Regions from separate parts of the Alteromonas sp. K632G genome, predicted to be linked through region 3. Evidence: predicted binding sites of a transcription regulator. Region 3 holds the regulator's gene; each other region holds the start of a gene.

Region 1 (3,389 bases), on a different contig from region 3:
CGCCTTAATTTGGTCGGGTTATTCGTGGTTTATGGCTGGCACAAAAAGCGATGTTGAAGACATTGGCTGGATATCTATTGCAGTAGCAGTGCTAGCGCTGGGCTCCCACCTAGCTCTAGAGTCGAGCTATTGGGACCTTTCATTTAACGCTTGGGCAAGTGCAATATTACTAGGACTTGGGCCTGTAGGTGGCGCGTTTTACTTGTGGGATATTGGGCTTAAATTTGGTAATCGCCAGTTGTTGGCGAGCCTAAGCTTTGCTACACCTGTTATCTCCAGTATTGCGCTATTTTTATTTGGAATAAGTACACTGTCCACCGCCATTTCAATAGCAATTGTACTTATTATGGTAGGCGCGCTAATTAGCAATGCTGTGCCAGCGCTCATCATGAAGCGTCGTCTACGCCAAGCGGCAAATGCCTAATTAATCAGAAGGACTCAAAGGGTCTTAGAGTCTAAGCGGCTAGTCTTTCACTGGCTCTTTAGCGACGCGGGCTTCAATAAAGCGGTCGTAGTCGCTGCCCTTGCTACATTCAAGCGTACCGCCAGTCCAACCACTTAAAACGGTAAGCGCTTTGTTGGTCGTGCCGGAGCAATTTACTTTTTTCACTGGTCGTTCTTCATATGACGTGTCCTCTTCACCTTTTCGAGTATCAACAATATCTGGGCTTTCTATTTTCCGCCTATGTGCTTCAGCCGCTCTTAAGCCTTCCTCAGCAATTTCTTCTTGCTCTCTTCGATTAAAAAATTGCGAGGCACTGGTCCGTGGAGACAAGTTTAAACTGCCAGCTTTCTGGTTTCTTGTCGAGGCGTTGATAGTAGCTTGGGTATTGGAAATCGTAGGCGCGGGTGCTTCAGGCAAGGGGGTTTCAGTTGAGTTATTTTCTGTAATTGTGCTTTCTGTATTTGGTGCAGTCTTGTCTTGTTTTGCTTCTGTGGGTTTTGCTTCTGCGGGTTTAGCTTCTACTGGCTTAGTCTCTACCGCTTTTATTTGCTCGGCAGTGTCAGTCACTTTTGCTTTGGGGCTTTCTGGTACGTTAGGCTCAACAACGGGAGGGATAACTTCTACCGGTTCAGGTGCCTCTGTAATGGTTTTTTCTACGCTAACGTGGGGGTAATACAAGGTTGCACTAATGGGGGCAGGCTTGTGTGCTGGTTTTACACCGCTTTCAAACGTAGTAAAGAAAATCACTATTACTAACCCAATTAGGTGTAAAAGGGTTGAGATAAGTAGGCCTTTTGCGAGTTTACCCTTCTTGCTCGCATGAAAAACCTGCGCACGTTCAGGCACATACTCAGGCTCTATAATAGGTGTGATAATTGTCATACCTAGTAACTGACCCGCATCATTACTAATTAGTTCCATCCTAATTTCATCGCTATTTTCAGTTAATTTAACTCACTGCGCTCTAAAGTTGGGCATTGATGGCGCTATGCACCAGTCTGGTGCGATAAATGTAAACAAAATGCATCACGTTTTAGTTAACTTATTGTTTTTATTCGTTAATTATTTGTGGCACATCTCTTGGTTTACTTCCCTGTACAAGACACGAAATGTGCAAAACAACCATTAAAAAAACTGGAGCAACTCATGAAACTAGTCACAGCTATCATCAAGCCGTTCAAGCTAGATGATGTTCGTGAAGCCATTTCAGAAATCGGAATTGACGGTCTAACCGTTACCGAAGTGAAAGGTTTCGGACGTCAAAAAGGCCACACTGAACTTTACCGCGGCGCGGAATATCAAGTGGATTTCTTACCTAAAGTCAAACTGGAAATTGCCGTTCAGGACGACCAGGTAGATCGCTTGGTAGAAGCCATCGTTGGCGCAGCCAAGACTGGCAAGATTGGTGACGGTAAGGTATTTGTTTACGACCTTGAACAAGCCGTACGTATTCGAACTGGCGAGTCAGACACAGACGCGTTGTAAGCCACAACGATTAATTTGCGGAGAAAAGCATAATGGAAATTACATTTGAACTCGGGTATGCACTAGATACCTTTTACTTCTTAATCTGCGGTGCACTAGTTATGTGGATGGCGGCAGGTTTCGCCATGCTAGAAGCTGGTTTGGTACGCGCTAAAAACACGACAGAAATTCTAACTAAAAATATCGCGTTATTTGCCATTGCTAGCACCATGTATATGATTTGCGGTTACGGCATCATGTATGGTGGCGGCGAGTGGAGCCCGTTCCTTGGTGGAATTATGGGTGACGGCGCAACAGGTGTTGCTGAAGATGCGGCAACGTATGCACCTTCTGCTGATTTCTTCTTCCAAGTAGTATTCGTTGCAACGGCAATGTCTATTGTTTCTGGTGCAGTGGCTGAGCGTATGAAGCTTTGGGCTTTCTTAGCATTCGCTGTTGTGATGACTGGTTTCATCTATCCGATGGAAGGTGCTTGGACGTGGGGCGGTGAAGCTGTATTTGGCATGTACACCCTTGGTGACCTTGGTTTCTCTGACTTTGCAGGTTCTGGTATTGTTCACATGGCAGGTGCTGCTGCAGCATTAGCTGGTGTATTAGTACTAGGTGCTCGTAAAGGCAAATATACTGCTGACGGTAAAGTTAACGCTATTCCAGGTGCTAACCTTCCACTTGCTACGCTAGGTACATTCATTTTATGGATGGGTTGGTTTGGCTTTAACGGTGGTTCAGTACTTGCTACTGCTACAGTTGAAAGTGCAAACGCGGTTGCGATTGTATTTATGAACACTAACGCCGCAGCAGCTGGTGGTTGTATTGCAGCGCTTATCTTAGCACGCATTATGTTCGGCAAAGCTGACCTAACTATGGCCCTTAACGGTGCACTAGCTGGTTTGGTTGCAATTACCGCTGAGCCTTCAACGCCTACGCCACTACAAGCAACCTTATTCGGTGGCCTTGGTGGTATCTTAGTAGTACTAAGCATTGTAGCGTTAGATAAACTTAAAATTGATGATCCAGTAGGTGCTATCTCTGTTCACGGTGTGGTTGGTTTACTTGGTCTTATCCTTGTTCCATTCACTAACGACGGTTCAAGCATTGTGGGTCAGTTAATTGGTGCTGCTACCATCTTTGTTTGGGTGTTTGTAGTAAGCCTAGTTGTTTGGTTAGCGATTAAAGCCGTTATTGGTGTTCGTGTAACTGAAGAAGAAGAATTCGACGGTGTTGATATGAGTGAATGTGGTCTGGAAGCTTATCCTGACTTCACCAACGGCCGTACGTAAGGAAGTCTGAACAGGCAAAATTACTTATAATAACGATAATGCCTGTATCACCAATCTTAAGCCCCGCATCTACGGGGCTTTTTTCGTTTTTCATAAAGTTAAAAATAACGCTAAACTATTGATAATTTACTTAGTTAGCAATAATGCTACATTAGGTTTGTTCTTTTATTAGGAAAGTA
Region 2 (3,389 bases), on a different contig from region 3:
TTTTTCTCGCGTGAAGAACGCTTACGTTCGTTTTCAGTAAGTAACTTCTTACGAATACGAATAGATACTGGCGTAACTTCAACTAGTTCGTCTTCATCGATGAACTCAAGCGCTTGCTCAAGAGACATCTTGATAGGCGGAACCAAAGTTTGCGCTTCATCAGTACCAGATGCGCGAACGTTGGTTAACTGCTTACCTTTAAGGGCATTTACAGTTAGGTCGTTATCGCGGCTGTGAATACCGATAACCATACCTTCGTAAACTTCTACACCGTGACCGATAAACAAACGACCACGCTCTTGAAGGTTAAACAAGGCGTTAGTTAGGGCTTTACCGTTAGCGTTAGCAATAAGAACACCGTTCTTACGCTTCCCAATGATACCGCCTTTGTATGGGCCATAGTGATCAAACGTATGGTAAAGCAAACCAGAACCAGACGTCATCGTCATGAATTCTGTTTGGAAACCAATCAATCCACGGCTAGGAATTACGAAGTCGATACGTACACGGCCTTTACCATCTGGAGACATGTTGGTCATTTCAGCTTTACGCAGACCAAGTTGTTCCATGATTGAGCCCTGATGCGCTTCTTCACAGTCAACCGTTAGTGTTTCAAACGGTTCTTGTGTTTCGCCATTCTCTTCTTTAAGAATAACTTCTGGACGTGATACTGCTAGCTCGTAGCCTTCACGACGCATGTTTTCAATAAGGATACCCAAGTGAAGTTCACCACGACCTGATACGCGGAATTTATCCGGATCTGGTGTTTCTTCAACACGTAGTGCAACGTTATGTACTAGTTCGTCGTTCAAACGCTCTAGAATGTTACGTGAAGTAACGTATTTACCTTCTTTACCAGAAAACGGTGAAGTGTTTACTTGGAAAGTCATGGTCACTGTTGGTTCATCAACAGATAACGGTGTCATTGCTTCTACTTGGTTAGTATCACAAATAGTGTCAGAGATTTTAAGCGAACCTAAACCTGTGATTGCGATGATATCGCCAGCACTTGCACCTTCAACTTCATGACGTGCTAGACCAAGGTAACCATATACTAAGCCAACTTTACCGTTACGCTTCTCACCTTCAGCAGTAACAACAGTTACTTGTTGGTTTGGCTTAACGGTACCGCGCTTAATACGACCAACACCGATTACACCAACATATGAGTTGTAATCAAGTTGAGAAATTTGCATTTGGAATGCACCAGAAGCATCAGCGTCTGGAGGCGATACTTGGTCAACAATCGTTTGGAACAACGCGTTCATGTCTTCTTCAGGTTTGTCGGCGTCTAGTGAAGCCCAACCATTCAGTGCAGAAGCATAAACAACTTGGAAGTCTAGTTGATCGTCAGTTGCGCCAAGGTTGTCGAACAAATCGAATACTTGATCCATAACCCAATCAGGACGTGCGCCTGGCTTATCAATTTTGTTGATAACAACAATTGGCTTTAAGCCTTGAGCAAATGCTTTTTGTGTTACGAAACGCGTTTGAGGCATTGGACCTTCTTGCGCGTCTACTAGAAGCAACACTGAATCGGCCATTGACATTACACGCTCTACTTCACCACCGAAATCGGCGTGTCCTGGAGTATCTACGATGTTGATACGGTAGTCGTTCCAGTTAATCGCAGTGTTTTTCGCTAAGATTGTGATGCCGCGTTCTTTCTCGATGTCATTCGAGTCCATCACGCGCTCTTCTTGCTCACCGCGAGTTTCAAGAGTGCCTGACTGTTGTAACAGTTTATCAACCAAAGTTGTTTTACCGTGGTCAACGTGAGCAATAATAGCAATGTTACGTAATTTATTAATATCAGTGGTATTCATCTAGGGAGCCTGTGTAAATCATTACATGATGTTAAGCATGCATTAGATTTGTTGCAAAAAATGCAGATAGTAAATTTTGCGCGGATTGTACAGAAAAACCACGGCGTTTGCGCACCTTTTTTTAAAAGGGAGGCATGTTTTTCACTATTATAGTCTTTGATTAACGAATTTATTACTTTTGCGCCCTGTTTTCGGTGGTAAGTGAAGACAAGTTACTCTAGGCTAGCTAACGGCTACTTAAGTTTAATTTGCACCAAAATATAGCGATTGAGCACCATTATAGTGCAACACCATTAATCATTCAGTTATCCTCTTGCTGCTAAGCCAGCAAAATTGGAATCACGATAGATGGCATGAAAATCGCTTTTAGTTTTTCCACTGTTGGGATGAAGCTGATCATTCCGCATTTTTACATTAAACCTGGAGGACACGATGTCAGTAGAAAAGGCATTAGAGCTGATTAAAGAAAGTGAAGCGAAATTTGTTGATTTGCGCTTTACTGATACTAAGGGTAAGGAACAACACGTATCGATTCCTGCTGCTACGGTAGACGAAGAGACATTTGAAGAAGGTAAAATGTTCGATGGTTCTTCAATTGCTGGCTGGAAAGGCATTAATGAATCAGACATGGTACTTATGCCTGATCCTACGAGTGCGGTAGTTGACCCATTCGCAGAAGAGACTCAAGTTAATATTCGTTGTGACATCCTAGAGCCTTCTACTATGGAAGGTTACGAACGTGATCCACGTTCTGTTGCGCGCCGTGCAGAAGAATACCTAAAATCTACCGGCATCGGCGACACCGTATTCTTCGGTCCAGAGCCAGAATTCTTCCTTTTTGACGATGTTAAATTCCACACAGATATGGCTGGCTCTTTCTATAAGATTGATGCTGCTGAAGCAAAATGGAACTCAGGCGCTGATTTTGAAGGCGGAAACATGGGTCACCGTCCTGGTGTTAAAGGCGGTTACTTCCCAGTTCCTCCAGTAGATTCAGCACACGATATTCGTGCTGCTATGTGTTTAGTAATGGAAGAAATGGGCTTAGTTATTGAAGCGCATCACCATGAAGTTGCTACTGCTGGTCAAAACGAAATCGCTTGCGAATTCAACACACTAGTAACGAAAGCAGATGAAATCCAAGTTTATAAGTATGTAGTACATAATGTAGCTCACGCTTATGGCCAAACTGCTACGTTCATGCCTAAGCCTCTTGTAGGTGATAACGGTTCTGGTATGCACTGTCACCAATCAATCGCTAAAGATGGCGTAAACATCTTTGCGGGTGATAAGTATGCTGGTCTGTCTGAAGAAGCGCTTTTCTACATTGGCGGTATTATTAAACACGCTCGTGCAATCAACGCTTTTGCAAACGCATCAACCAACTCTTACAAGCGTTTGGTTCCAGGATTTGAAGCACCGGTAATGCTTGCATACTCTGCACGTAACCGTTCTGCATCTATCCGTATTCCATACGTAACTAGCGATAAAGCGCGTCGTATCGAAGTACGTTTCCCTGACCCAACAGCTAACCCATACCTTGCTTTCTCAGCAATGCTTATG
Region 3 (3,389 bases):
GATAAGGCGGACGACAATTAATCATGGCAACGTTGAGCGCACAGAGCCTTGCAAAGGCGTATAAAGCACGTCAAGTGGTTCGCGATGTAAGCTTATCAGTATCGACGGGGCAAATCGTTGGATTACTCGGCCCGAATGGTGCCGGTAAAACGACTACCTTCTACATGATTGTTGGCTTAGTTCCTCTAGATAAGGGCAAAATCAGTATTGATGACAGCGAATTAACCCACGAGCCCATGCACGAACGTGCTCGCCGCGGTATTGGGTATTTGCCGCAAGAAGCCTCTATTTTTAGAAAATTGACGGTGTTTGAGAACATCATGGCTATCTTGCAAACCCGTAAAGGGTTAAGTTCATCAGAACAAGAACAAGAAGCCGATGCGCTACTTGATGAATTTAATATCAACCATATACGTAATAGTACGGGTATGAGTTTATCCGGTGGTGAACGCCGCCGAGTAGAAATCGCACGAGCATTAGCAGCCGATCCGCAATTTATTTTGCTTGATGAGCCATTTGCTGGTGTTGATCCTATATCGGTTAATGATATAAAGAAGATCATTCAACATCTTCGTGACAGAGGAATTGGAATCCTCATCACCGATCACAACGTAAGAGAAACACTGGATGTGTGTGAGAAAGCGTATATTGTGAGCCAAGGCGAACTCATCGCGCAAGGGACGGCAGAACAAGTTTTAAGTAATCAGAAAGTAAGGGATGTATACCTAGGAGAACAATTCAGGCTATAGTTACTGTAACCGAATTGTCATTTTCAGTTTTAAGCACGGGTATATTCACAACAAGAGTTTAAAAATAAGACGTAGATGAAACCATCTTTACAGCTAAAGTTCAGTCAACAACTTACCATGACACCGCAGTTGCAGCAGGCAATCAAGCTGCTGCAGTTGTCTACGCTCGACCTGCAACAAGAGATTCAGGAAGCACTTGACTCAAACCCTCTTTTAGAAGTTGAAGAAGGCGGTGATGACCACCCTGTTGAGAAAAACAACATGGACGGCGACGACCCTTCTGTAGAAGCTGCTCCTACTGCTTCTAGCGATTCATTAGAAGCTGGTGACGCGCTTGAAAAGAACGATCTTCCCGACGAGTTGCCAATCGACAGCACATGGGATGAGTATTACTCGGCCTCTTCTGCCCCCGCTCCTGGCCCATCGAATAATGATGACGACCAATTGTTTCAGGGTGAAACCACCGACAATATTCAAGACCATTTGCTTTGGCAGATGCGCTTAACCCCGTTTTCAGATACAGACCGCGCCATTGCTACCGCCATTATCGACTCAATTGATGAATCTGGTTACCTTAACGTACCCATTGAACAGATTTTAGAATCGGTAAACTCTGACGATGTTGAAGAGTTGGTAGAAATGGACGAAGTTGAATGTGTACTAAAACGTATTCAAATGTTCGACCCTATTGGTTCAGGTTCACGTACACCGCAAGAATGTTTGCTCGTGCAGCTTCGCCAGTTCTCAGACGATACGCCATGGCTTACCGAAGCCAGACAGCTTATTAATGAGTACTCAGACCTGCTGAGCAGCAAAGATTACCGTACGTTAATGCGCAAGAGTCGTTTGAAAGAAGATCAACTTCGCGAAGCCATGCGCTTATTGCAAACGTTGAATCCTCGTCCTGGCAGTGCATTAATTACTAAAGAACCCGAATACGTTATTCCTGATGTTTCGGTAAACAAAAAGAATGGCCGTTGGGTAGTAGAACTTAATCCCGACAGCTTGCCAAAATTAAGCGTAAATCAACAATACGCTGCCATGAGCCGACGCTCTAAAAACAGCAGCGATTCGCAATTTATTCGCTCGCATATGCAAGAAGCCAAGTGGTTTATAAAAAGCCTTGAGTCAAGAAACGACACCTTGATGAAAGTAGCAAACTGTATTGTGCAGCAACAAATGGGCTTTTTCGAGCACGGCCCAGAAATGATGAAACCAATGGTGCTAAATGATGTCGCAGAAATGGTAGATATGCATGAATCCACCATTTCACGAGTCACCACGCAAAAGTATATGCATACCCCTCGTGGCATTTTCGAGTTGAAATATTTCTTCTCTAGCCATGTAGCAACGGAATCTGGTGGTGAGTGTTCATCTACCGCTATTCGCGCACTAATTAAAAAGCTTGTGGCAGCGGAAACGCCCAGCAAGCCATTAAGCGATAGCAAGATTGCTCAATTGTTGGCCGAACAAGGCATTAAAGTAGCCCGGCGAACAATAGCAAAATACCGGGAATCGTTATCGATTCCGCCGTCAAACCAACGCAAAAGCCTTATTTAAAGGCCTTGATAATTTAAGGAAGACGAAATATGCAAATCAACCTTACCGGTCATCATGTCGAAATTACTGATTCTTTGCGTAGCTATGTCGATACTAAGTTCAGCAAACTAGAGCGTCACTTTGATCACATATCTAATGTGCATGTCATCCTGAACGTCGAAAAACTCAATCAAAAAGCCGAAGCCACCATGCACCTTAGCGGCGCAGAAGTGTTTGCTTCATCTCATAATACAGACATGTATGCGGCGATAGACAGCATGATCGACAAACTCGACAGGCAAGTTATCAAGCATAAGGAAAAGCTGAAAAAGCACTAAATATTAGTATGGAAATTCAAGCCATAGTAAGTTTGGACCGCACCGAGTGTGCGGTTCAATGTAACAGTAAAAAACGTATTCTAGAGATTATTAGCGACATTGCTGCTAAAAATAATCCCGACATCGATCAGGCTAGTGTATTAAATAGTCTACTAACCCGTGAACGAATGGGGAGTACGGGTATTGGCAATGGTATTGCTCTGCCCCACGGTCGATTACCGGGCTTAGAACACGTTATCGCCATTATTGTAACCAGCAACCCTGCCATCGATTTTGATGCGCTTGACGATCAGCCCGTAGATATATTCTTTGCCCTATTAGTGCCAGAAGAGAAAACAGAAGGTCACTTACAAACACTCGCTACCGTGGCGGGTAAGCTAAGTGATAAAGAAACGGTGAAAGCCATTAGGCGGGCCTCCACCAGTGATGACATCATTACGGCTTTAAGCTAAAAAAGCACTGCACCATATTTTAAAAGGGAGAAATGCAGGTGAAACTGATTATTATCAGTGGTCGATCCGGTTCAGGAAAATCAGTTGCGCTACGTGCCCTTGAAGATTTAGGTTACTATTGCGTAGATAATATTCCGGTTAACCTTCTCCCTACTCTGACCCATACCGTGGTTGATGAATATGACCAAGTTGCGGTAAGTATCGATGTAAGAAACCTACCCAAAAATCCAGCGGACTTGGTAGAGATCTTAGATTACCTACCCTCATCGTGGTCTATGACCATTGTGTACATCGACGCGAGTGACGATGTA

What was found. Region 3 encodes sigma-54, which starts transcription at its own class of promoters, with help from an activator protein. Its sites were predicted from a motif close to GTTGGCACGNNNNTNGNNT; they were not measured.
Region 1: the regulator sigma-54 is predicted to act here: its motif matches at 1,513-1,531, upstream of glnK (P-II family nitrogen regulator).
Region 2: the regulator sigma-54 is predicted to act here: its motif matches at 2,174-2,192, upstream of glnA (glutamate--ammonia ligase).

Annotation. Positions count from the first base shown of each region.
Region 1 covers NZ_JAGGDM010000013.1:11,851-15,239, forward strand. Annotated here, with positions in the region: gene J5X92_RS21435 (EamA family transporter) at 1-8, shown strand, start outside; gene J5X92_RS21440 (EamA family transporter) at 32-424, shown strand; gene J5X92_RS13290 (hypothetical protein) at 464-1,366, opposite strand; gene glnK (P-II family nitrogen regulator) at 1,592-1,930, shown strand; gene J5X92_RS13300 (ammonium transporter) at 1,963-3,210, shown strand.
Region 2 covers NZ_JAGGDM010000012.1:105,011-108,399, forward strand. Annotated here, with positions in the region: gene typA (translational GTPase TypA) at 1-1,826, opposite strand, end outside; gene glnA (glutamate--ammonia ligase) at 2,259-3,389, shown strand, end outside.
Region 3 covers NZ_JAGGDM010000021.1:4,326-7,714, reverse strand. Annotated here, with positions in the region: gene lptA (lipopolysaccharide transport periplasmic protein LptA) at 1-21, shown strand, start outside; gene lptB (LPS export ABC transporter ATP-binding protein) at 24-749, shown strand; gene J5X92_RS17835 (RNA polymerase factor sigma-54) at 825-2,309, shown strand; gene hpf (ribosome hibernation promoting factor) at 2,339-2,626, shown strand; gene ptsN (PTS IIA-like nitrogen regulatory protein PtsN) at 2,635-3,078, shown strand; gene rapZ (RNase adapter RapZ) at 3,117-3,389, shown strand, end outside.